Regions from separate parts of the Cytobacillus spartinae genome, predicted to be linked through region 1. Evidence: predicted binding sites of a transcription regulator. Region 1 holds the regulator's gene; the other holds the start of a gene.
What was found. The regulator LexA, encoded in region 1, represses DNA repair genes until DNA is damaged. The targets are predictions, from matches to a motif close to CGAACATATGTTCG.
Positions count from the first base shown of each region.

Region 2: a site for LexA is predicted at 2,292-2,305, ahead of ACFYKX_RS25420 (YolD-like family protein). Genes of this name have one in related genera too.

Region 1 covers NZ_JBIACK010000001.1:200,317-204,599, forward strand. Annotated here, with positions in the region: gene ACFYKX_RS00940 (hypothetical protein) at 1-332, shown strand, start outside; gene ACFYKX_RS00945 (hypothetical protein) at 392-778, opposite strand; gene ACFYKX_RS00950 (HD-GYP domain-containing protein) at 1,076-2,185, shown strand; gene lexA (transcriptional repressor LexA) at 2,234-2,857, opposite strand; gene yneA (cell division suppressor protein YneA) at 3,013-3,348, shown strand; gene ACFYKX_RS00965 (YneB family resolvase-like protein) at 3,358-4,005, shown strand; gene ACFYKX_RS00970 (DUF896 domain-containing protein) at 4,088-4,283, shown strand, end outside.
Region 2 covers NZ_JBIACK010000021.1:21,193-25,475, reverse strand. Annotated here, with positions in the region: gene ACFYKX_RS25440 (JAB domain-containing protein) at 159-614, shown strand; gene ACFYKX_RS25435 (hypothetical protein) at 753-896, shown strand; gene ACFYKX_RS25430 (hypothetical protein) at 1,230-1,508, shown strand; gene ACFYKX_RS25425 (hypothetical protein) at 1,541-1,897, shown strand; gene ACFYKX_RS25420 (YolD-like family protein) at 1,922-2,272, opposite strand; gene ACFYKX_RS25415 (hypothetical protein) at 2,459-2,902, shown strand; gene ACFYKX_RS25410 (hypothetical protein) at 3,023-3,331, shown strand; gene ACFYKX_RS25405 (hypothetical protein) at 3,383-3,940, opposite strand; gene ACFYKX_RS25400 (recombinase family protein) at 4,159-4,283, shown strand, end outside.

The DNA of each region.
Region 1 (4,283 bases):
TAAATGATGAAACAGCAAACGCTGATGTTGCTAATGAGCGGCAAACCAACAATAGCATGGAGGAAATCTTGGTCGTTGGTAAAACAGGGCCAGAGATTGAAGATTTTATTTTTGAACCTGCGGAGATAAACTTAAAAGTTGGAGAAAAAGTCAAGCTTACACTTACAAGTGATGATGAAATTCAACATGGACTTCGGGTTGGAGGAAAAGTCATCCAGCATGGAGAATCAATTGAAATAAGTTTTGAAAAGCCTGGAGAATACTTTGGCAATTGCTCAGAGTTATGTGGTGCAGGCCACGCTTTAATGGCGTTAAAGATAATTGTAGAATAAGAAGGCATTTCGACAATTTTAAGTCGAAGTGCCTTTTATATATGTCTCAAATACTCTAATTAGGATGGATCTGATGAGGTTGAATTCTTCCAAGCATTAAAAATATATCTAGCATCCGAAGTTAGCCAGCTCTGTGCTTCTTGTTTTTCAAGTAGAGCAAGGTGCTCTGAAAAAATTTTGCGTGCATACTGAAAATGTGAATCTTTCACATAAGAGTTAATTACATTCAATACTTGTTTATCAGTATAAGACAAATGGACAATAGTCCCGTTTTCCTGCTCTTCTTTAATGATTTTAATAAATTGCTGTGCACTAGAATTTAATAAGTGATAGTTTTTAGATTCTGTTAAACGCTTCCATTCACTTACAATTAGAGGTCTAGCCTTTGCATATTTATGGTCTTTGCACATGGTATTAACGAGCCGTATAACACTTTCAACCTTCATCTTAATAACTCCTTGTGGATAGGTGTTTATACCTATAAATTTTAATAGAGTTAACACTATGTGGTCAATACAAATAGAACTGGATATCACGAAAACTTCACATTTTTTTCAAATAATTACTGTTAAGGAAGGATTATCGCAATTAAAGTCGAATTTTGTAAAGTGTTCAATAAGGAGTGGGACTTCTTTACTTTATCGTGCCCAGGAATTGAAGCGAAACTAAACTAGGGACTCATTTACAGCTGGTGCTTGTCATAGAATTTGCAACAAATTGAAAAAGTGATAGAGGGGAAAGTCATGCGGTTAACAACATTGGAGAAATGTGAAGTTGGGGTTAAATTAGGCAAATCCATTTATAACGAAAACGGCCATATTCTCTTAGCAAAAGGTACATCATTAACAGATCCATTAATTACTAGACTAAAAACACTAAATATCTTTACAGTTTACATAGAAGATGATGCATCCGAAGGGATAGAAATAATAGATGTTATCCCTGAAGAACTTCGAATAGAAGCAGTGAATGTAATAACAGATGGGTTAGATTCTATTGCGGGTTTGAATTCTAGCAAGAATAATATTCAAGGAATGTTTAAGACTGGAAGAGCCATTAGGAGCTTTCAGAAAATTTTTCGTGATATACATAGTGTACTTTCAAACAATAGAACAGCATTAAATTTGTTAGCATCAACGAAAGTGCATGATAGTTATGTTTACTCCCATAGCTTGAATGTATCCATTTATGTGTGTCAATTAGCAATAGAAAATGGGTGGCCATTGAAGAATATCGAAGAGGTAGGTCTTGGTGCTATGTTGCACGATGTTGGTAAAATGTTTATTTCACCTGATATTCTCAATAAACATGGAAGCTTAACAGCGGAGGAATACGAGCATGTAAAAACACATGCGGAATTAGGGTTTGGCCTTCTTAAAAAAATTCATGAAATTCCACTACCTGTTGCCCATTGTGCACTTCAGCATCATGAAAGAATCGATGGGAAAGGATACCCGAGAGGTTTAACAGGAGACAAGATTCATCACTACTCAAAAATATTAAGTGTTGCAGACGTATTTGATGCAGTAACGAATCATCGAACATATCGACGGGCTATTTTGCCTCACAAAGGTCTAGAATTACTTTATGCGGGAAGTGGTACTCAATTTGACAGTAAACAAATTGAGTTATTTAGGGGTTGTATTGCTGTCTACCCACCAGGTCTAACGGTGAAGTTAAACGATGGGCGAACAGGAATCGTCTCAAAATATAATTTTAATGCTGTGGGTCGACCAGAGCTAAGGATTATTAAAGATGAGTATGGTGAAGAAGTACAACCTTATGATATTGATTTATCGTCACATCAAAATTTGACTCTAGAAATTATAGAAGCAGATACTCTATTAAATTAAAATAAAGCCAGCGAATAGGACCGGTTCTCCTCGCTGGCTTTTTTGTTATTAGTGTATATGGCGATAAACACCGATTACTTTTCCGAGAATAGAAACATGACGCAAAATAATTGGCTCTAATGTGGAGTTTTCGGGTTGAAGTCTAATATAATCTTTTTCTTTAAAGAATCTTTTTACAGTAGCTTCGTCCTCTTCGGTCATTGCTACAACAATATCACCGTTATTTGCAGTTTGTTGCTGACGAACGATCACATAATCTCCGTCTAGGATTCCAGCTTCAATCATACTGTCTCCCATTATTTCTAGCATAAATACTTGATCATCAGACGGAGCAAGCCTCTCCGGTAGAGGAAAATATTCTTCAACGTTTTCAATGGCTGTAATAGGTAGTCCTGCAGTTACCTTACCAATTACAGGGACGTTGACCACATTATATTTAGGAATGTGGGATTCTTCCTCCAAATCTAATACCTCAATCGCTCTAGGCTTTGTTGGGTCCCTTCGAATTAGCCCTTTGCTTTCTAATCTTGCCAAATGACCATGAACGGTTGAGCTTGATGCTAGGCCAACTGCTTCACCGATCTCTCTAACAGAAGGTGGATACCCCTTGAGTTTCACTTCTTCTTTTATAAATGCAAGAATATCCTGCTGGCGTTTTGATAGTTTTGCCATAATTTACGCACCTCATATGGTTAATCTTGCATTAATTATAGCATGTATTACCATTGTATACAAACATAAGTTCGAATTTTTGTTGACACCAAACAAATGTTCCTAGTATAATCAGAATATAAATCGAACATACATTCTTAGTTAGAGGTGTCTTTATGAAAAAATTATGGAATCAATACTCATATACTATTATTCTTGTAATATTAAGTTTTACTGTTACATTCGTTCTGTTGGGAAATGAAAAGAAAGAACTAAAAGATGAATTTGTTGAAATTACGGTTGAAGAGGGAGATTCTCTATGGAGTATATCGAAGGAATTTTCAAGTTATCACGAATTGAGTCCTGGAGAATTTATTAATTGGGTAAAACAAAACAACCAATTAAGTGGAAGTCATTTATATGTAGGCGAAAAGATTATGATCCCCGTTTTAACAGAAGAGCTACAGTTTTCTAAACAAATTGCAAGCTCATATAATGAACAACTAGATTGAGGAGATTAAATGAAAGCGATTATATATTGTCGAGTTAGTACGAACAAAGATAGTCAAGAATCTTCACTTCAGAGACAAGAGGAAGAACTATTACTACTAGCTAAAAATAGAAACTTTAATGTAGTGTCAGTGATCAAGGAGAAGGCAAGCGGATATGAAATGGAAAGGGACGGAATACTTGAGCTATTATCTCTTATTAAGGATGATTCAATAGAGGCCGTTTTGATTCAGGATGAAACGAGAATTGGTCGTGGGAATACGAAAATTGCCATTATTCATTGCATATTAAAAGAACGGGTAAAACTTTATAGCATTTCTCATAACGGTGAATTAGAACTTTCAGATTCGGATTCAATGGTTCTGCAGATTGTTGGAATGGTAGAAGAGTATCAGAGAAAGTTACATAATATTAAAATCAAGAGAGGCGTGAACCGAGCGATAGCAAAAGGGTATAAACCCGAGAAAAACTTAAAGAATCAAGGTATATCAGCGGGCAGAGAAAGAATCGATGTACCAATTAGTGAGATTGTTAGGTTGCGTAATAACGATTTGACCTTTGCTGAGATTGCTGCCACGTTAAGAGGATTTGGCTACGAAATTTCTAAAGCGACTGCACATAGAAGGTATAAGGAGCACATAGAATCATTACAGGATTAGTAGGCTCTTTTCTTGTCAAACGATAAAGTTTTTAGTAATATGACTTTAATCAAAGATAGACTTGACACAAAGGAGCCTGATTATGCTACCTAAACATAAAATAGCTAGGATAAATGAGTTAGCCAATAAGGCAAAGACCTCAAAATTAACTGAAGAAGAGGCAAAGGAACAGTCGACATTAAGGCGAGAGTACTTACAAACATTTCGTTCTTCCATGTTAGATACTTTGCAAGGTGTAACATTTATAGATCCGAATGGAGACGATGTAACACCGGAGA
Region 2 (4,283 bases), on a different contig from region 1:
GAAATACCAACACTTTTCCCCTTCTTTTAGTGATTGTTTCAAAGAAACTTTTTTTAAATAAAACTAGAGTATTTTACTAGAATCACTTGACTTGTATACATGTATACATTATAATTATAGTTGTAGAGAGGTTAAGAAAATTCTAGGAGGTCTTCAAAATGACATTAGAAAAAATTTATGAAATCACAGCTATTAAACAGGAAAAAAGAAAGACTACAAAAGGTTTTGACCCAGAGCGATTAGTGATACGTAGCCCAGAAGATGCTTACCATATTGCTAATAAATTCATCGGGGATTATGCAAGAGAGGTATTCTTAGTCTTATTACTAAATACTAAGAATAAAGTGATTGCAGCGCATATCGCACATATTGGCTCTTTAAATGCTAGTATCGTTTCTCCAAGAGAGGTTTTCCAATGCGCCATATTAAACAACGCTGCTTCAATTATCGTCTCACATCAGCATCCTTCAGGAGACCCCTTAGAATCGAGAGAAGACCTAGAAGTGACAAAGAGACTCGTTAAGAGTGGTGAGATATTAGGAATTCACGTTTTAGACCATATCATATGTGGGGATAATCGTTTTGTTTCTTTAAAGGAGAAGGGCCATATTTAAGGCCTTTTCTCACCTCCCAGCTTCCTTAATCGTCAGCTGGGAGAGTTTTTCTTGAAGATCCTTTCTAGTAGCTAAATATACTTGCATTCCCTTTAGTATACATGTATACTAAAGATATTAATTACGGAGGTGCTCACTATGTCTAATTTTTCAAAAGGGTACAATACAGAACAGTTAATAATGGAAAAAGAGATTATTCAGGCTCTTAGAAATTATGAAGCTGAGTATGGTACTGATGCCCTAAATGAGCTTATTGAAAAATCAAAAAATGAACAAGCATAAACTTCGAGCGTAAAGAGTATTAGATGTTTATTCTTTTTTAACTAATTAGTAGAGGGTGGCGTGGTATTAATAAAAAGTATTTGGTGGGATCATTGCTTTTTGTGGTTGTGTTTGCGTATTTCTATTTAAACGGCCATACAACTATTTATAAGGTTTTATTTTATCCCTTTATGTTTGGGATGAATATAGCCATATTCAGTAAGGTCTTAGAGTTAGAGAAATTTACACCAAGATGGACACTGGCTTGTTATTCAATGGTTTTCTTTACAGTTGCGCTTGTCTATAATTTTATGAAAGATTTTGTGTATTAAATTATTTACATGGGAGGTAGTTATGAACGAAAAACACATTGTTTTCTCAGAAAATAATGATAGAGCATATGGGAAAGAGAAGGATTTTAATAATGCAGATGAATTTGAAAAAACAGTCCAAGAGCAACATCCTGAGGAATTTTGTCTTATAGAGAATATTAGAATTGAAGCTTGTATTAGTACATTAGAAGGCATTAGTTCCGAAACTCTTATTCCTCTTTCTAATACGGATATCCAGATAGAGAATTATTTTGTCGCAGAAATTAGTGAAATCGGGATTGCCGGAGTTGAAAAACTGTAATTTCCATATGCGTTAAAGAAAGGGCGTTGGTTATGTTTTCTTTTTTAAAGAGAAAGAAAGAAGAGAGTTTTGATAAAGTAAGAATGCCTATTAAGCATGAAGAATTAATGGCGTATCTGGGCTTACCTGAAGATGAATTAATTATGCAATCTCCTGTATTGGAAGTTTTTCTGGACGATCAAGACCTGGTTTCCCCGTTGTATGCTGGAAAAACGAAAACGTTCTTCTTTATTGCAAGGGGAGAAAAAATGTATAAACACGTTAAAGAAAAGGGGTTTGCTCCCCATAATGGCCATGCTGCTTATATGCTTCATTACTTCAATAAGCAGGACCTAGACAAGAAAATTCAGTATCTATTGAAAAATGACCATTCTATGCCTAAAGTATAGAAGTAAAGAGGTGTTAGGGATTTCCTAAACCTCTTCTTCGTATACAAGAAAAACATCTACAACTTCTTCAATAGGAATATCAAAGTAATCACTGAATCTATTTACTATACGAATAGTCCGACTTGACTCTTTAAATAAATGAATTTTTCCGATTGCTAAATTATTTCTGTTATTTTCAAAATAGACAACTTTAACTTCAAGCCCATGTTCCATACTTTCACAAATGATTTGATTAATATGTTCTAATTGTTGTTCATCCAGGCTAGGTTTTGTTTGATAATTCTGTTCTACCTCAATTTGCTTTAACATTGACCTAAGTTCAGGGGGAAGTAGAGCTGGCATAAATTTTATAATTCCTCTATCTCTTATAGACACTTTTTTAACCTCTTTCATAAGAACGTTTGTTCTTATTATATACTTATCCTAAACATGCTTAAAGAAACAATTTGAATGTTTACGTGTATACTATATACGATAAAAAGCAACTTAATCACTAAAAGGGTGTTTTTAAGTGCATTTAACCTTTTAAATAACCTTTACTATAGGAAAAGGAGTATGAAAATGTTTGCTAAATTAAATATGTCTATAGTGAATAATTCGAGGGTATCTAAAGCTTCTGATCAGTTTTTGATTGAAATTGATAATTTTAAAAAGATGCAAGAACGCTCTGAACTAGACTTTAAATATTTTCACAACAAACTAATGAAAAAGTCTGAAACTGAGCTAACTTCTATTGCGAACAAGGTACTACATGAAACTCTAGTAACAATTAGAAGAATAGGGGAAACCACCCCATCGCACTTTAACAACCTAATCATATCAACACTAGCAGACTTAACACATAATATACCGGAACCTATTAACGATAAAAATCTACTATGCTGGGACTTAGCTGTATTCCTTTGTTTTAAACAAAACTTAAATAAAAATCCTGCTTTGTATGACAATAAACATCCATTATTTAACCTGCTGTTCTTAGCAAAATTAGATTTAGACCTTGAATAATAAAAATAGTTGAACTTACTTTTTATTTGAAAAAAAGATGTACAGACTAACGTAAGTTTATGTGCACGCCTTGTGAAATTAATTTTGTACAATGTCGTCCAGGAAAGTGAGGAGTTACTAATGAAAGATGAATCTATTGATCCTATAGAGGGCTTTCTTAATTCTGCTGTAATTTACGGAATGCAAATGACCAAACCAGATACTTATAGTGTGTTAAATAAAAGCGAGCAAGCCTTTGTTCATCATCTATTAGGTTTTTTTAGTGAATACAATGATAATCAGATGGCAGATATGCTGAATAATTTGCTCAAGAGTTCTAGAGATATGATTCTAGATAAGTATGCAAGACGTAAACCAATTACAGAACAAGACGTAACTTTTGCAAACAATCTTGAGACTTTATTAACTAAACTTAAAGAGAATACTTGATAAAGTGATAGAAAAGCATGTTTAAATAAAACATGCTTTTTTACTTTCTATTTATATTTTGTAAGGTGTTTTCACAATCCATTGATCGTTTTTATATTTCTCCTTCAAGTCCTCAATACTAACTCGTAAACGAAGATCCGAACAAGCTCTTTTTACTAAAAACCACACTCCATGACGTAAAGGTGCAGCTGACATGTAATGAGAGAATCCTTTTTTTAATATCAACTTTGTGGGTTCGTCTGGGAGAGTGTGATTTTGGGTTCCGTATATTATATTCTCTATTTTCGCTAAATTATCTAAGAAGTAATCTCCAAAGACAGGGGCTGATACTTTTCTGTTTTCTAAACCCAACGAAATAGCTGAGTCATAAATTTTCCCATCCAACTCAACCCAGGAATGATCAAATCGAAGTGAACCTATTTCTACCTCACCTAAACAGAGTGTTGCTTCATATCCTAATTCTTTAAGAATTATATATAGGATAGATGAAGATAAATGACACGCACCAGGATTGTCCTTGTTTTGTCTGAAGACTGTAAAGTACGCATCTATCAATTTGTTATCATCAGTTACCTTAAAAGCATGTTCTCTATACTGAGAAATATCCATGTTATCACCTCAAATTAAATTATAAAGGTTTTTGTAAGAAAGAAACATTTTGATTTTTTTAGTGTACATAAAGGTACTCCTTTAGAGACGTGGAGAATATAAGTGAAAAACCTGTCTATTTATTTGTTTTTTAGACCTTTTTGAACGTCTCTAAAATATTACACCTTTTTGCACGTATAGTGTATAGTAAAGCTACAATAAGATGAAGGAGTGGCTTTATGGCATCCATAAGTTTTGGTTATATTCGTGTATCAACAAAAGAACAAAAACTAGACAGGCAGTATGAAGCACTTTTACCTTATGTGACAGACGAAAAGTTCATATATAGTGACAAAGCTAGTGG